One region of the Streptomyces sp. NPDC088116 genome, then DNA from elsewhere that is predicted to be linked to it. Evidence: riboswitches for the same ligand, from Rfam matches in the RefSeq annotation. Region 1 holds a riboswitch; each other region holds the start of a gene.
The links. Region 1 has a riboswitch for cyclic di-AMP ahead of ACIOJD_RS17145 (peptidoglycan DD-metalloendopeptidase family protein). Riboswitches for the same ligand answer to the same signal wherever they lie in the genome.
Positions count from the first base shown of each region.

Region 1 (4,874 bases):
CTGGGCGTCGGAGCGGACGGACGACCGGCTGTCGGTGCTGTTCACCCCCTGGGGCGAGGGCCTGGTCCGCTCCTGGTACCGGCGGGCGCTCACGGAATTGTCCCAGCTGCCGCACATCCGCCGGGTGGCCATCCAGACGAATCTGAGCTGCCGCACCGACTGGCTGGCCGACGCCGATCCCGGGACCCTGGCCCTGTGGTGCACGTACCACCCGGGGCAGACCCCGTACGACCGGTTCCTCGCGAAGTGCCGGGAGCTGGCGGACCGGGGCATCCGGTTCAGCGTGGGGATTGTCGGCCTCTCCGAGCACCTGGAGCACGCCCGCCGGCTCCGTGCCGAACTGCCCGAGCACATCTATCTGTGGATCAACGCGGCCGAGGGGCACACCTATACGGACGAGGAGGCCGCCCGCTGGACCGGACTCGATCCGCTGTTCCCGTACAGCCGCCAGCCGCACCGCTCGGCCGGTCTGCCCTGCCGGACGGGCGAGTCGGTGATCTCGGTGGACGGCGAAGGTACGGTACGGCGCTGCCACTTCGTCCCCGCCGAGCTGGGCAACCTGTACGACGGATCGTACCGGCGGACGCTCGCCCCACGGGCCTGCCCGCTGGCGGTGTGCGACTGCCATATCGGCTATGTGCATCTGGAGACGCTGCCGTTGTACGACGTGTTCGCCGGAGGGGTGCTGGAGCGGATCCCGGCGGGGGCGACAGGAGCGTAGGGCGCCCCATCGCGCCCTCTCCCCCTCGTGACCGCTCACCCCCGTGAGTGTTCCAACGGCAGCAGGTCGGGCCGCTTGGCCTCCATGTGGTCGCCGGACGATTCGCCGCGCAGGCGGCGCCCGATCCAGGGCACCAGATACTCGCGTGCCCAGTGGATGTCGTCGCGCCGCACCTCCAACGTGCCGCGCGGCGCCTCGGGCGGCCATACCTGATCCGGATCGGCCGGCACATCGACGCCGAGCACCTGGGCGGCGCGCAGCGCCACTCGGGTGTGTCCCTCGGGCGACATGTGCAGCCGGTCGCCGTCCCAGGCCCGCCTGTCCTGGACGGACTTCAGCGACCAGAGGTCGAGCACCGGGCAGTTGTAACGGTCGGCGATGGACCGCGTATGGGCGGTGAACGTGGCGATTCTGCCGCGCAGGTGGCTCAGCACCGGTACGCCGCGGGTGTCGAAGCCGGTGGTGAGCATGACCGTGCCGACGCTGTTGGTGAGGTCGGCGACGGCCCGCTCGAAGCGCTCGGCGACATCGTCGGGGTCGGTGCCGGGCCGGATGATGTCGTTCCCGCCGGCACAGAACGTCACCAGGTCCGGGGCGAGTTCCCTCGCCCTCGGTATCTGCTCCGCCACGATCTGGTCGAGGAGTCGGCCGCGTACGGCGAGATTCGCGTACCGGAAATCACCGTGAACGGTGTCGGCGGCCTTTCCCGGGTCCGGCAATTGGTCGGCGAGCAGCACCGCGAGCCGGTCCGCCCAGCCGACGAAGGCCCCGTCGGGCCCTGGATCTCCCACGCCCTCCGTGAAGCTGTCACCGAGCGCCGTGTACGACCCGAATACGCCACTGTTTCTTGTTCTCGAATCGTCGTTTGCCACAGCAGGACATCCTCCACCCGGAGATGTGACCTACGCGACCGTAAGGAGGGGTTGACGTGGGGTGAGATACACCATCGGTCAATTTTCGACCAAGCGGGAATAGCGACAACAGACGCTGCCCGGCACCGAAGGTGCCGGGCAGCGCACGCCCGCGCGAAGAATACGAAGACGCGGAGGCGCGGAGAGGCGAATGACCTACCGGGTCAGACGTTGACGCCGTGCTGGCGCAGGAAGGACAGCGGGTCGATGTCCGACCCGTAGTCCGGACCGGTGCGGATCTCGAAGTGCAGGTGCGGTCCCGTGACGTTGCCGGTGGCGCCGGAGAGGCCTATCTGCTGGCCCTCGCCGACACTCTGGCCAGGGGAGACGGCGAGGGAGGACAGGTGACCGTACTGCGAGTACTTGCCGTCGTCGTGTCTGATGACGACCTCGTTGCCGTACGAACCGCCCCAGCCGGCCGAGACGACGGTGCCCGCGCCGACGGCCTTGACGGTGCTGCCCGAGGACGCCGAGAAGTCCACGCCGGTGTGGTAACCGCTGGACCAGCTGCCGCCGGACGCGCGGTACTGGGTGGTGACGGGCGCGTCGACGGGCTTGGCGAAGTCCGAACCGCTGCTCTGCGAGCCGGCGTTGGTGGCCGGAGCCTTGCGCTCGACGGCCCCGGATCCCGAGGACTTCGCGGTGGATCCGCTGGAGGACTTGGCCGGGGCCTCGGCCTTGGCCGGGGCCTCCGAGCCACCGCCGGCGGACTTCGCGCCGATGGTCAGCTTCAGACCGGGGTGGATCATCGACGGGTCGTCACCGACCACCGACCGGTTGTCGTCGTACAGCTTCTGCCAGCCACCGCTGACCTTGTGCTCGTTGGCGATCTTGGACAGGTAGTCGCCGGAGACCACGGCGTACGTCTTCGAGACCTGGGTCGCGGCCTGCTTCGCGCCCCCCTGCGCCTGCACGGCGGAGACATTGCGGGCGGTGTTCTCGGGGGTGGACGCGGGGGCCGGCGCGGCCTTTTCAGCGGCGTGCGCGCCGGTGGCACCGATGAGCGGGAGCGCGATGGCCGCGCCGCCCGTACCGGCGGCGATGAATCCGCGTGAGATCGGGTTGGCCTTGGGACGGCGGTGCTTACCCTTCGCGGGCATGGCGAATTCCTCTCCGGCGCCTACGAGGTGAGCTGTCGGGTTCGGGCTGGAGATGCCCGGCCGCGTCTGGCACGCGACTTAACCCCAAGCCGTCCGTGGCTACGGAACGGCGTACTACCTGGGTCCCCCGCTCCTGCCACGCGTGGATGGGTGGATAAGAATTCCGGGCGGCGGCAGGATTCGGCGTTCCGCTCGGATTGAAAGTGAACGTAAGCGAGTCGGACGGCCGTAACAAGCAGATCTTTCCCGGCGGCCGAACGCGCTGCGTCATTACCCGTGCCCGCCGGTGACACTGCGTGGATTACCGATCTTCCCCGCCCGTGTGACACGGCAATTCGCATTCACGGCGCCACCACGGAACGTCACAGATATGATCCTGCTCACGAGTAGGGGGTCATCTCCCCCACGAGTGGGGCATGTTGTGCGGAATTTACCAATACGGACAGATCGGGATATGGGTGAACTCCAGTCGCCCTGACCATCACCGACCGGCACATCCGAATCCCGCCATTGAACCGATTACCCCTGGTACAGATGTCATAGAGTCAGGAAGTCATACGGTCAGGAAGCTAGGGTCAGGATTCGGTGTCGTCGGCGAGCAGCGCCGACGGCGGACACGGAGGAGCAGGCCGTGACGCAGAAGGTGCCGCGGGTCCCGTCGACGGAGCCCGAGCTGACCGGAGTGCGCAACTTCCGGGATGTGGGCGGACTTCCGACCACGGACGGCCGGCAGGTGCGGTACGGCACACTCTTCCGCAGTGGCCATCTCGCGAACGCCACCGCGACCGACTCGGCCTTCCTCTCCACCCTCGGCCTGCACACGATCTTCGACTTCCGCAACTCCGCCGATCTGAAGCTGGACGGCGCGGATGTGGAACTGGCGGGCGTACGCCATGTGAACATCCCGCTCTCCGACCCGGCCGACGGCGCCGAGTTCTGGCGGATGATCCGGCACGGCGACCTGGAGCAGCTGCACTCGATCCTCGCCGAGGGCAAGGCCGCCGCCCGGATGACCAACTCGTACCGCTCGATCATCGCGGACCGCACCGCCGAGCACAGCCGTGTCCTGCACGCTCTCGCCGAGGACAGCGTCCCCGCTCTCATGCACTGCGCGGCGGGCAAGGACCGGGCGGGGCTCTCCGTCGCGGTGTCCCTGCTGGCGGTCGGCGTCGAGCCCGAGGCGATCGAGGCGGACTACCTGAAGTCGAACGATCCACACCGCCGTTACCGGATCGTCCGCAGCGACACGTCACCCGCGGGGACCTCGCCGGAGGTGATGGAGCTGCTCGGCCCGCTCTTCGACGCCCGCGCCGAGTACCTCGCCGCGGCCTTCGAGACCATCGAGAAGATCTGGGGCGGCACCGACCGCTATCTGTCCGAGGGGCTGGGGCTCGCCCCGGAGACCCGTGAGCGGCTGCGCGCCCGCCTCCTCGACGAAGGCTGACCCTCACCGAGCCGTGAGGCACGTCCGGGCCCGCGAAGATCCGGATCAGCGGCCCTCCGCTCCCACGGTGAAGAGCAGATAGAGGAAGCCCGCGAAGAGATGGCCGGCCACCAGATAGGCGAAGAGCCTGATGACCAGCCCCCGGGGAAACGACTTCTCCTCATCCATCACCTGCTCCGGGCGCCCCACCGCCTCGGCCGGCCCTTGAGCCGAGCGTCCTGAATCGAGTACGTCGTCCGCGTTGTCCGTCATGGTGACAGGCCTTTCTCCGGAAGATCAGCTGCGAAGAGCCCCGCTGCCGAAGCACAGCTCGGCGGCGGGGCTCTGCAGCAAGGTGTGGACAAAAAGCAGCTCGGTCCCGTCGGGTCCGTCCGCCGCGATCCGGTGCGGGGTGAGCGAGTCGAAGTGCGCGCTGTCCCCTTGATCGAGCAGATGCACGGCGTCCCCGAGATTCAGCCGCAGCCGCCCGTCGAGGACATAGAGCCATTCCTCACCGGGGTGTACGCGGACGAGGTCGCCCTGTACCCCGTACGGCACCTGGAGCCGCAGGGGCTGCATGGCCCGACCCGGCCCGCCCGCCTGGTGGTATGTCCAGCCACCGGCCTCGACGGGCTCCGTCCGGCCGGCCCGGACGATGGGTTCGCGCTCCGGCGGCGTCTCACCGAGCAGTTCGGAGATGGTCGTACCGTAGATGCGGG
Region 1 is NZ_JBIUTF010000004.1:28,310-33,183, forward strand. Features, by position in the region: gene ACIOJD_RS17135 (STM4011 family radical SAM protein) at 1-721, shown strand, start outside; gene ACIOJD_RS17140 (SGNH/GDSL hydrolase family protein) at 757-1,593, opposite strand; gene ACIOJD_RS17145 (peptidoglycan DD-metalloendopeptidase family protein) at 1,797-2,732, opposite strand; cyclic di-AMP (ydaO/yuaA leader) riboswitch at 2,737-2,895, opposite strand; gene ACIOJD_RS17150 (tyrosine-protein phosphatase) at 3,364-4,176, shown strand; gene ACIOJD_RS17155 (DUF6126 family protein) at 4,222-4,344, opposite strand; gene ACIOJD_RS17160 (helix-turn-helix domain-containing protein) at 4,453-4,874, opposite strand, start outside.

Region 2 (4,874 bases), on a different contig from region 1:
GGCGGTGCGGGCCGATGTGGTCGAGGCGGCCTGATCCGCTCCGTGGGGCAGGTGGTTTTGATCTTGCTCCGAATGGCGTAGAGTTGCATTCAACGGCGCGGGGTGGAGCAGCTCGGTAGCTCGCTGGGCTCATAACCCAGAGGTCGCAGGTTCAAATCCTGTCCCCGCTACTGGAAGAAAACGAAGGCCCGGATTCCTTGTGAATCCGGGCCTTCGTCGTGCTTGCCGCCGCCTCCGCTTTGCCGCACCACGTGGTGTTGGTCTGCCGTACCGCGTGGGGTTCGTCCGACTGGTCCACCCCTCGGACGCGTAGCCCACTCGGCGGACGGCTGACTCGCCACCCGGCCCGACAGCGGCCAGCCTGGGTAGGCGGGGCGCCGTACGGTCCGCCGCCGCGGGCTGACCGGGCAGGAGACCACTGGTGGGCAAGCTGAGGAAGCTCACGGAGCGCATCGGCGGCAGGCGTCGCCGGGCCGCTCGGGACGCTCTCCCCGGTGACGGGCGGGGGTTCTGGGTGGTCGGCGATGCCCCGCGGATGGTGGGCGGCCACGCCCGGCGGACCGGCCGGGGTGTCCGTACCGGACGCCGGATGGTGCGCTATCTGCCCTCCCTGGTCATCGTGGTCGGGGTGATACTCGACCTCACGACGCCCGCGCGCGTCACCTCCGGCCCCCTCTTCGCGGCGGCCCCCCTGGTCGCCGCCCCGTTCTACTCGATGCTCGGCACGTCCCTGGTCGCCCTCGCCTCGCTGGCCGCCGAGCTGGCGCTGCGCCTGAGCAGCGAATCGCTGTTCACGGTCGAGGCGAGCAGTGAGCTGCTGACGGTGGTGGTCGTCTCCCTGCTCGCGCTGTACATCAACGCGGTCGTGCGCCGCAGCGGTCAACGGCTTGCCTCCGCCCGCATCATCGCCGAGACCGCCCAGCGCGCCGTGCTGCCCAGACCCGCGGAGCGGATCGGCGGGCTGCGTGTCGCGGCGCGGTACGAGGCGGCGCAGGAGGGCGCGTACATCGGCGGGGACCTGTTCGCCGTACAGGACACGCCGTACGGGGTGCGTCTGGTGGTCGGGGACGTACGGGGGAAGGGGCTCGACGCGGTCGAAGCGGTGGCGGTGATCATCGGGTCGTTCCGGGAGGCCGCCGAGCAGGAGAGCTCGCTGGAGGCGGTCGCACAGCGGCTGGAGCGCGCCCTGACGCGGGAGGGCACGCGGCGGGGCGGGCTCGACACCTTCGAGGGGTTCACGACGGCCGTGCTCGCCGAGATCCCGCACGGGGAGAACGTGGTGCGGCTGGTCAACCGGGGGCATCCCGAGCCGCTGCTGATGAACGGCGACGGCGCCGTACGGATGCTGGCTCCCAGCGACCCCGCGCTGCCGCTGGGGATGAGCGAGCTGGGCGCGTGGCCGGACCGCGCCGAGCAGTCCGCGTACCCCGCCGGCGCGACGCTGCTCTTCTACACGGACGGGCTCACCGAGGCGCGCGACGGCCGGGGGGTCTTCTACCTTCCGCGCGAACGGCTCGACGGGCGGATCTTCCAGGGGCCCGACGAGCTGCTCCAGGCGCTGATCGACGACGTACGGGTGCATACGGGCGGCGGGAGCCAGGACGACATGGCGCTGCTGGCGGTCAACCGGCCCGCGGAGGGGGAGCCGGAACGGCGCAGGGGCACGCCGGCCGTTCCGTGACGCCGCCCCCGGGGCCCTCCCGGCCTGTCGGAGCGCGAGGCCTGTGCGGCCCCTCGGAGCCCGTCGGCGGGTCCTCGTGGAGCCTTCATGGAGCCCTTCACGGTGCCTTCACCGGCGTCGGCCACTGTGGGTAGTCAACAGGTGCCCCTCCGCATAGCAATTGACGTACCGTCAGAATCGACGGGCACCCTGAATCGCTGTCAACTCGCCCCATTGCGCTCACGTGTGCCCTGATGTGTCCGTTGCGAAGTTGTTAACGATCATCAGGAACAGCTTGGAATAAGGCCCTGCTCTCTATTAACGTTCGATAACGCAGCGCGGTCGTCCCAGCCGTCGCCAGAGATGGCACCGTGCGCAGCGCCGAATTCCGCGAGGGAACCGGGGAACCACCAATTGGGGTGAATCGGACGTTCTTTGCTGCCTCCGTGCGGCAGAAGCGCCCGTAGGAGACCTTCCTGCTCCGAACCCGTCAGCTAACCCGGTAGGCGAGAAGGAAGGAAAGGAGCGCGCCCCCGTGGCGTCCAACAAGCCTGCCCCGGCAGCCCCCTTCGAAACTCTCTCCTACGGCAAGGAGCCGGAACCGGGCTGGGGAGAATGGAATCCCACCGAGGAGTCCGTCCGCCCCGTACGCGGCAGACACCGCGTGGCCGCCAAGCGCAACAACGGGCTGGCCCGCAGCTCCACGGTCCTCGGTGTCGGCGTCATCGCCGCCGTCGGCGCGGGCGGCATCGCCACCGCGCAGGACAAGCCCGCGGTCTCCATATCCCTGCCCGACGTGGTCGCGGACAACCTTCCGGACTCCAAGTCGCTGCCCGGTATGGGCTCCCTGGCATCGGACGACTCCGAGACGGACGTCCTGGCCAGCGCTCCGCTCACCTCCGCCGGTCTCACGGTCGCGGACACCGAACAGGGCGCCAACGCGGGCGAGGCCCTCCGCGCCCGCATCCTCCAGCAGGCGGAGCAGCAGCAGGGCGCCGCCGACGCCGTGCAGAAGGCGGCCACGGAGACGGCGGCGGCCGAGAAGGCCGCCTCGCAGGCCAAGGCCCGGCAGACCGACGCCGAGAAGAAGATCGAGGCGGCGAAGAAGAAGGCCGAGGCGGAGGCCAAGGCCAAGGCGGAGGCGGAGCGCCTCGCCAAGCTTGCCGCCAGCTACTCCCTCCCCACCTCCTCGTACACACTCACCTCCACCTACGGTGAGGCCGGTTCCCTGTGGTCCTCCGGCCAGCACACCGGCCTGGACTTCGCCGCCCCGACGGGTACGCCGGTCAAGGCCGTGCACAGCGGCACCATCAAGTCGGCCGGCTGGTCGGGCTCGTACGGCTACCGCACGGTGCTGGAGCTGGATGACGGTACGGAGATCTGGTACGCCCACCAGTCCTCGATGACCGTGAGCGCCGGCCAGAAGGTCAGCAGCGGCGAGGTCATCGGCCGGGTCGGCGCGACCGGCAACGTGACCGGCGCGCACCTGCACCTCGAAGTCCACACGCCGGGCGGCTCGGGCATCGACCCGATGAGCTGGCTGCGCGGCAACGGCATCAACCCCTGACGGCTGCGGTCCTCGTCGGCGCTCGCCCTTCCGTCCGCCCATGCGTGGCCGTGAGTCTCTATTCCCGGCCGTGAGCCTCGCGGGTGTCTTCAAGGAACTGGTGGGCGAGTTCGGTGAGGGGATGGTCGGGGCCGTAGAGGCGTTCGCGGTCGGCAAGCACCCTCTCGAAGAGGGCGGTGGCCGCGTCGACGTCGCCGGCGAGCTTGTGGGCGTAGGCGAGGTTGCTGCGGGCGGTGACGGTCTCGGAGTGGTCCGGCCCGTGGACCCGTTCGTAGTCGGCAAGGGCGCTGCGGTGGAGGTCGATGGCCCTCTCCAGGTCGCCCATGTCGCGGTAGGAACTGGCCAGGTTGGCAAGGGCGTTGATGGTGTGCGGATGGTCGGGTCCGTGAAGGCGCCGCATGTCCGTCAGGTTCCGCTGGTGCAGGTCCCGCGCTCGCGCCGGCTCGCCTCGCAGGGCGTAGAGGTAGGCGAGATTGGCGCGGGCGACGAGGGTGTCGGGGTGATCGGCGCCGTGTACGCGCTCGTGGTCGGCCAGGTTCTGCTGGTGCAGAGGGGTGGCTGTCTCAAGGTCGCCGGCGGCCCGGTGGGCACTGGCGAGGAAGCTGCGGGCGGCGAAGGTGGCCGGATGGCCGGAGCCCTGGAGCCGGGTGTTGATCTCCACCGCGCGCCGCGCGCAGGCTATGGCCGTGCTGGTGTGACCGTCGCCCTGAAGGTATCCGGAGGCGGCCATGAGCAGGCCGGCGGTGTGCAGGTCCTCCTCCGCCGGAGTCCGGTCGGTCAGGGCCAGCAGGTGCGGCAGGAGTTCGCGCCACCGGGGCCACCCGGGGACGTTGAACAGCGGGTTCTCCGGCAGTACCTGCTCCAGTAGCAGGGTGGCTCGTTCGCGGGCGGTCGCGATGGCCTGGACGCTGCGATGGGGGTCGGCGGGGTCGGCGACGCGTGCCACGCCCTGGACCAGGCGGTGGACCTCCACGGTCTGCCGGGTCAGCGTGATCATGCTGTAGCCGTGGAGGAGGGCCAGGGCCTCATCGACGGCGAACGGGTCCTCTCCCAGGCTCTCGTGAAGGCCTTCGAGGATGTCGCGCGGCAGCGGAGCGGGAGCGAACCAGGCGAACAGCCGCAGCAGATCCCCCGCCAACGGCTGCCGGTTGGTGATCGCCTGGAGGGACAGTCGCCAGATCCGGGCGATGGTGCGCTGGTTGTCGGCCTCCTGACCGCTTGCCACGGCGGCGAACATGCGGCCCGGATAGCGACGGAGACGGTCGAGGTAGGCGGCCGGACTGATGGCGGTCGACTCGATGTAGGCGGCGGCCTGCTCCAGGGCCAGGGGGAGATGTCCCAGTTCGTCGGCGAGGCGGACAAGGACCCGCTCGTCGTCGGGCCCCTCCGGCTCGACGATGCGCATGAGCAGCTCCACCGCGGCGTCGGACGGCAGGGATTGCAGCGGCAGAGGCTGGGCCAAGCGGCGCCAGCCGGTGGTCCGCCGACTGGTGATGATGTGCCGCCCTGTGGTCATGCCCAGCACAGGGGCCAGGTCATGCGGGGAGGCGGCGTCATCCAGCACGAGGAGCCAGTCCTGGTGAGTCTGCAGCCAGCTCAGGGCCCACTCGGCGCGCTCGGTGCTGGTCGCGGTGGCCAGGTGCTGAT
Region 2 is NZ_JBIUTF010000012.1:20,244-25,117, reverse strand. Features, by position in the region: gene ACIOJD_RS33390 (hypothetical protein) at 1-34, shown strand, start outside; tRNA gene ACIOJD_RS33385 (tRNA-Met) at 97-170, shown strand; gene ACIOJD_RS33380 (PP2C family protein-serine/threonine phosphatase) at 536-1,681, shown strand; cyclic di-AMP (ydaO/yuaA leader) riboswitch at 2,030-2,184, shown strand; gene ACIOJD_RS33375 (M23 family metallopeptidase) at 2,196-3,227, shown strand; gene ACIOJD_RS33370 (tetratricopeptide repeat protein) at 3,286-4,874, opposite strand, start outside.
Region 2: it holds a riboswitch for cyclic di-AMP, as region 1 does, so the genes downstream of both, ACIOJD_RS33375 (M23 family metallopeptidase) here and ACIOJD_RS17145 (peptidoglycan DD-metalloendopeptidase family protein) in region 1, are expected to answer to the same signal.

Region 3 (4,874 bases), 660 kb from region 1:
GATGCCGGCGTCGGGGTCCTTCTCCGTACACGCGGAGCGGGCCCTGGGCCGGTGGGCCGGGTTCAGCGTGGGCTGGCTGTACTGGTTCCTGCTGGTCGTCGTACTCGCCGTGGAGGCGACCGGCGCGGCTCAGATCGCGAACGGCTGGCTGCCGTCCGTACCCCAGTGGGCGTGGGTACTGCTCTTCATGCTGCTCTTCACCGGCACGAACCTCGCCGCCGTGAAGAACTTCGGCGAGTTCGAGTTCTGGTTCGCCGCCCTGAAGGTCTTCGCGATCGTCGCGTTCCTGGTCCTCGGGCTGCTCGCGATCCTCGGCATCCTGCCCGACACCGACCCCGTCGGCTTCACGAACCTCACCGGACAGGGAGGCTTCCTGCCGGGCGGCTGGCAGGGCGTCGTCTCCGGTGTCCTCGCCGTCGTCTTCGCCTTCGGCGGCCTGGAGGTCGTCACGATCGCGGCGGCCGAGTCCGACGACCCGGTCCGCTCGGTGGCCAGGGCGGTGCGCAGCTCGGTGTTCCGGATCCTGTTCTTCTACGTCGGTTCGATGCTGGTCATCGTCACCGCGCTGCCGTGGACGGCACAGAAGGCGGGGCTGAGTCCGTACGTCACCGTCCTCGACGCGATCGGCGTCCCGTCCGCCGGGCAGATCATGAACATCGTGGTGTTCGTGGCCCTGCTCTCGGCGCTCAACGCCAACCTCTACGGGTCGTCCCGGATGGTCTTCTCGCTCGCCGAGCGGGGTGAGGCGCCGGGCTCGCTGCGGAAGGTGAGCGAGGGAGGCGTGCCGCGCCGGGCGGTCCTGGCCTCCGTGGCGTTCGGCTTCGTCTCCGTGCTGCTCAATCTGAAGTGGCCCGACACGGTCTTCCTCTACATGCTCAACTCGGTCGGCGCGGTGCTCCTCTTCGTATGGGCACTGATCGCCGCGTCGCAACTGCGCCTGCGGCGGCGCATCGAGGAGGAGGCACCGGAGCGCCTGATCCTCAAGATGTGGCTCTTCCCTGGCCTGACCATCGCGGCTCTGGTCGCCATGGCGGTCCTGTTCGGGCTGATGCTGACCGACGACACGGCGCGTCCGCAGCTGCTGTGGTCCCTGGGTGCGGCGGCGCTCGTACTGACGGCGGCGGGCCTGCGGGAGCTGCGCGCACGCCGCGGGTGAACCCGGACGCCGACCACTCCCCGGCCCTGTCGCTCTCCACCAGCACGCGGGCCCCGGTCAGCACGCGGGCCCCGGCCGGCGCGGGTCACCGCTCCGGCCGGGGCCGCCTGCCTGTCGGCGTCCTGACGAATGTCAGTAGGGGCCGTTCACGTTGTCGATCGAGCCGTACTTGTCGGCGGCGTAGTTGCACGCGGCCGTGATGTTGGCGACCGGGTCGTAGCTGTCGGTCGACGTACCGGGCACGTGGTAGGCCTGGAACGTCGGGTCGATGACCTGTAGGAGCCCCTTGGACGGGGTGCCGGCCACGGCGTTGGAGTCCCAGTTGTTGATGGCCGCCGGGTCGCCCGCGGACTCACGGATGATGTTGCGGTGGATGCCCTCGTAGGTGCCCGGAATGCCGTGGGCGGCCATGACGTCCAGCGACTCCCTGATCCAGCCGTCCAGATTGTCGGAGTACGTCTTCGCCGCCGCCTGGACGACAGTGCCGCTCGTATCGGACTTCGCCTGCGTGGCGCCGGTCGCGGCCTTGGCCTTCTCGCCGAGCTTCAGCTCGGTGCCGGGGTGGAGCAGCGACGGGTCGCCGCCGACGGCCTTCCGGTTGTCCTGGTACAGCTTCTTCCAGCCGCCGCTCACGGAGTGAGCGTGCGCGATCTTGGAAAGGGAATCACCGGCGACCACGGAGTAGGTCGACGCCTTGGCCTTGACGGCGGCGGGCGCGGGAGCCGCTTCGGCGGCGACCTGGCCGGCCGACGGCGCGGCGCTCGCGGAGGTCGCGGCCACCAGCGGCAGGGCGAGTACGGCGCCACCCGCACCGACGGCGACGAGGCCTCGGGCGAGCGGGCTGATTCTGGGACGACGGTGCTTGGCCTTTGCGGGCATGACGAATTCCTCTCCGTCGCCTGCGAGGTGAGCTGTCGGGTTCGGGCGGGAGATGCCCGGCCGCGGTGGGAATGCGACTTCACCCCTAGCCGGTCCGGTATCGGATCGGCGACTTACTTGGGTTCCCCGCTCCTGCCGTAGGTGAGTGGGTGTGGTTTCCGGACAGCGGCAGGATTCGGCGTTCCACCCGGAGTGACGTGAAACTAGACGAGAACGTCCGGGCGAAACAAGTCCTGAATTCACAGCGCCACTCCATAAGGGAATCCGGAGGGGAAAATCCCGCTCCCTCATTCGACGCCAGGAAACTCAACTCTCCTTCCCTGTGGACGAAGTGGACGGGCGGACAGGAACCGCACCACATCACCGGGCGTGACGCGAATCACCAGACAAGGTGATCACGGGCGCCACAACACCGAACAGAGAGCATCAAGTTACGCCAATCCACCAAACAAGACTTAAAGTAGAACACGAGCAAATCGCCCATATTGGCGCCTGAAGTCTTCGCCCTGCCGAGCGGCAGCACCACCTCTCCCCGGCCCGTCTCCACGCCCCCGCCGGGCGACTTCCTGTCCGGGTTCACCATCGGCGGCATCAATGGGTCAGCGACGGCTGCATTTCTGACTGCCTGTCGCCATCTCGTTCAGAATTATGATCTCCCACCCAAGGAAATCACGCTCGGCTGCGACTGAACCCGACGATCGGGAGTCAGAAACCTTTACGGCACTTCCTTTTACCCGAGAACCGCTCGAATTCGATGCCCCCGCCCCGAATGCCGTGGGGCGGTGCGCCGCCTGCTCGCGGGTGTCAGCCTGCCAGGCAGTCGCGCACAGCCGCGACAAGGCGGTTCGCACGGGAATCGCCGTGGCCGATCACGCGGTTGGCGGTGTAATCGAAGCTCACACCGAACTCGTCGTCGCCGAAGGCGAATCGACCGCCGGCTCCGTCGTTGCCGAAACCGCGCTCCCCCAGCATCGGCCGGCCGCGAACAGGCTCATCAGTGTCAGGTGGACGACCGCCCCGATCAGAGCTCGGGCCCCACCGCTCGCGTCGATCGGGGAGCGGTGGGGCCCGAGAGCGAGCTGGGTGACCAGGCAGCCGACGACGGTGACAGGGACCGCGACGGTCGCGGCGGCGCCGGCGGTGACGGCCATTTTCGCCGCGTGGAGGCGGCCGCGCCGGGGCACGGCGACCAGCGAGACCCGCATCACGGGGCGCGATCGGGGACGCTGAAGGGGACGAACAGCAGCAGTGCGGTGTACGTGCCGCGGACGCCTCGCAGCTTGGTGAACTCGGCCCGGATGGCCGCGACTGTCTCAGACACGGGTGTTCCTCGCTCCCTTGCCGATGAGTTCGAGGAAGGTGTCCTCAAGGGATTCCGTATGGGTACTCAGTTCGTCGAGCAGGACTCCGTTGGCAGTGGCCAGTCTGCTGATCTCGGCCGCGGGCAGGCCGCCGACCTCCAGGCTGCCGTCCGGCGCGGACACCAGCGAGGCTCGGTTGCGTTCCATTTCCTGGCCGAGCAGTTGAGGGTTCGAGGCCCATACGCGTACATACGTCCGTCCATGACGTCGAATGAAGTCCGGCATGCCGGTGTCCGCGAGGAGACGACCCCTGTGGATGACGACCAGGTGGTCCGCGACCTTGGACATCTCGGTCATCAGGTGGCTGGAGACCAGCACAGTGCGGTCTTCGGCGGCAGCGACTCGGCGCGGCATGCTTGATGACGTTGGTCAGCGCCTCCTGGACAATCCGGTACGCGGACAGCGCGACACCGTCCGGGTTTCCTCGGCATACCGGGACGAGAGGTCGACACGTACACCCGCCGCCTCGGCCGTCCGGATCAGAGCGGGCAGGTCCGACAGCCCAGGCACCGGCCGGAAGCCCTCATCTCCGCCCTCTCCCTCCCGGCGCAGCACCTTGAGGGTGGCCCGCATGTCGCCGTCCTGGCACCTTCCGGCCCGGATGGGCTTCCTGCCTGTCGTCTCCCAACCCGTGCCGTCCGGAGGGCGCGGGGCATCAGTTCAGATCGCCGAAGTCCTGGGTCCAGTAGATGCCGGACGTCTTCACGTAGCCGACGCCCACGTGCTTGAGCGAACAGTTGAGGATGTTCGCCCTGTGGCCAGGAGAGTCCATCCAGGAATCGACCGCTTCGGCGGCGGTTTCCGGGCCGCCGACGACGTTCTCGGCCAGCGTCTTCCAGCCGGTGTAGCCGGCCGCCTCGGCCCTGTGCGTCAACGTGCTGCCGTTGGAGCCGGTGTGCTCGATGAAGTCATGCTCCGCCATGTCGGACGAGTGGCGCTGGGCGGCCCTGTTGAGTGCGGTGCTGCTCCTCAGTGGCGGGCAGCCGACTTTGGCCCGTTCGACGTTGGTCAGTCTGATCACGGCCGCCCGCATCGACGAGGCGGTGGAGGCCGAGGCGGGCACGGCCAGCAGCGTGGTGGACGCGACCGCGCCGACCAGGACCGCCGTCAGGTATCGGGGATCCGACATTGATTCTCCTCCCAGCATGGCAGGGCACGACGGCCCGCACATCGTTGGCACATGGGCGGTGTGTTCGGCGCGGCCGTCGCAGACGGCGTCATCAGATGGCCGTCCGTCGGCTATTCCTACATCACTCTCAGCCGACTCTTCCCTCTTCGGGGAAACGACTCACCGGTCCACTCCACGACACGTACGGTCGGTCACGTGCGCGTCGCGGCCCGGCCGCTGCCGGTAGTACGCGAGAGCGCAGGCGGAGACGTGCGAGCGCGTACCGCACCTGGACGGTCCCCGGTGCATGCGGTCCGTACGCGGTCATCAGGTCCCGGTACAGCGGCATGGCGCACCTCGACGCCCGCCT
Region 3 is NZ_JBIUTF010000004.1:691,248-696,121, forward strand. Features, by position in the region: gene ACIOJD_RS19940 (amino acid permease) at 1-1,156, shown strand, start outside; gene ACIOJD_RS19945 (transglycosylase SLT domain-containing protein) at 1,289-2,035, opposite strand; cyclic di-AMP (ydaO/yuaA leader) riboswitch at 2,040-2,226, opposite strand; gene ACIOJD_RS19950 (hypothetical protein) at 2,932-3,243, opposite strand; gene ACIOJD_RS19955 (hypothetical protein) at 3,349-3,750, opposite strand; gene ACIOJD_RS19960 (CAP domain-containing protein) at 4,052-4,525, opposite strand.
Region 3: it holds a riboswitch for cyclic di-AMP, as region 1 does, so the genes downstream of both, ACIOJD_RS19945 (transglycosylase SLT domain-containing protein) here and ACIOJD_RS17145 (peptidoglycan DD-metalloendopeptidase family protein) in region 1, are expected to answer to the same signal.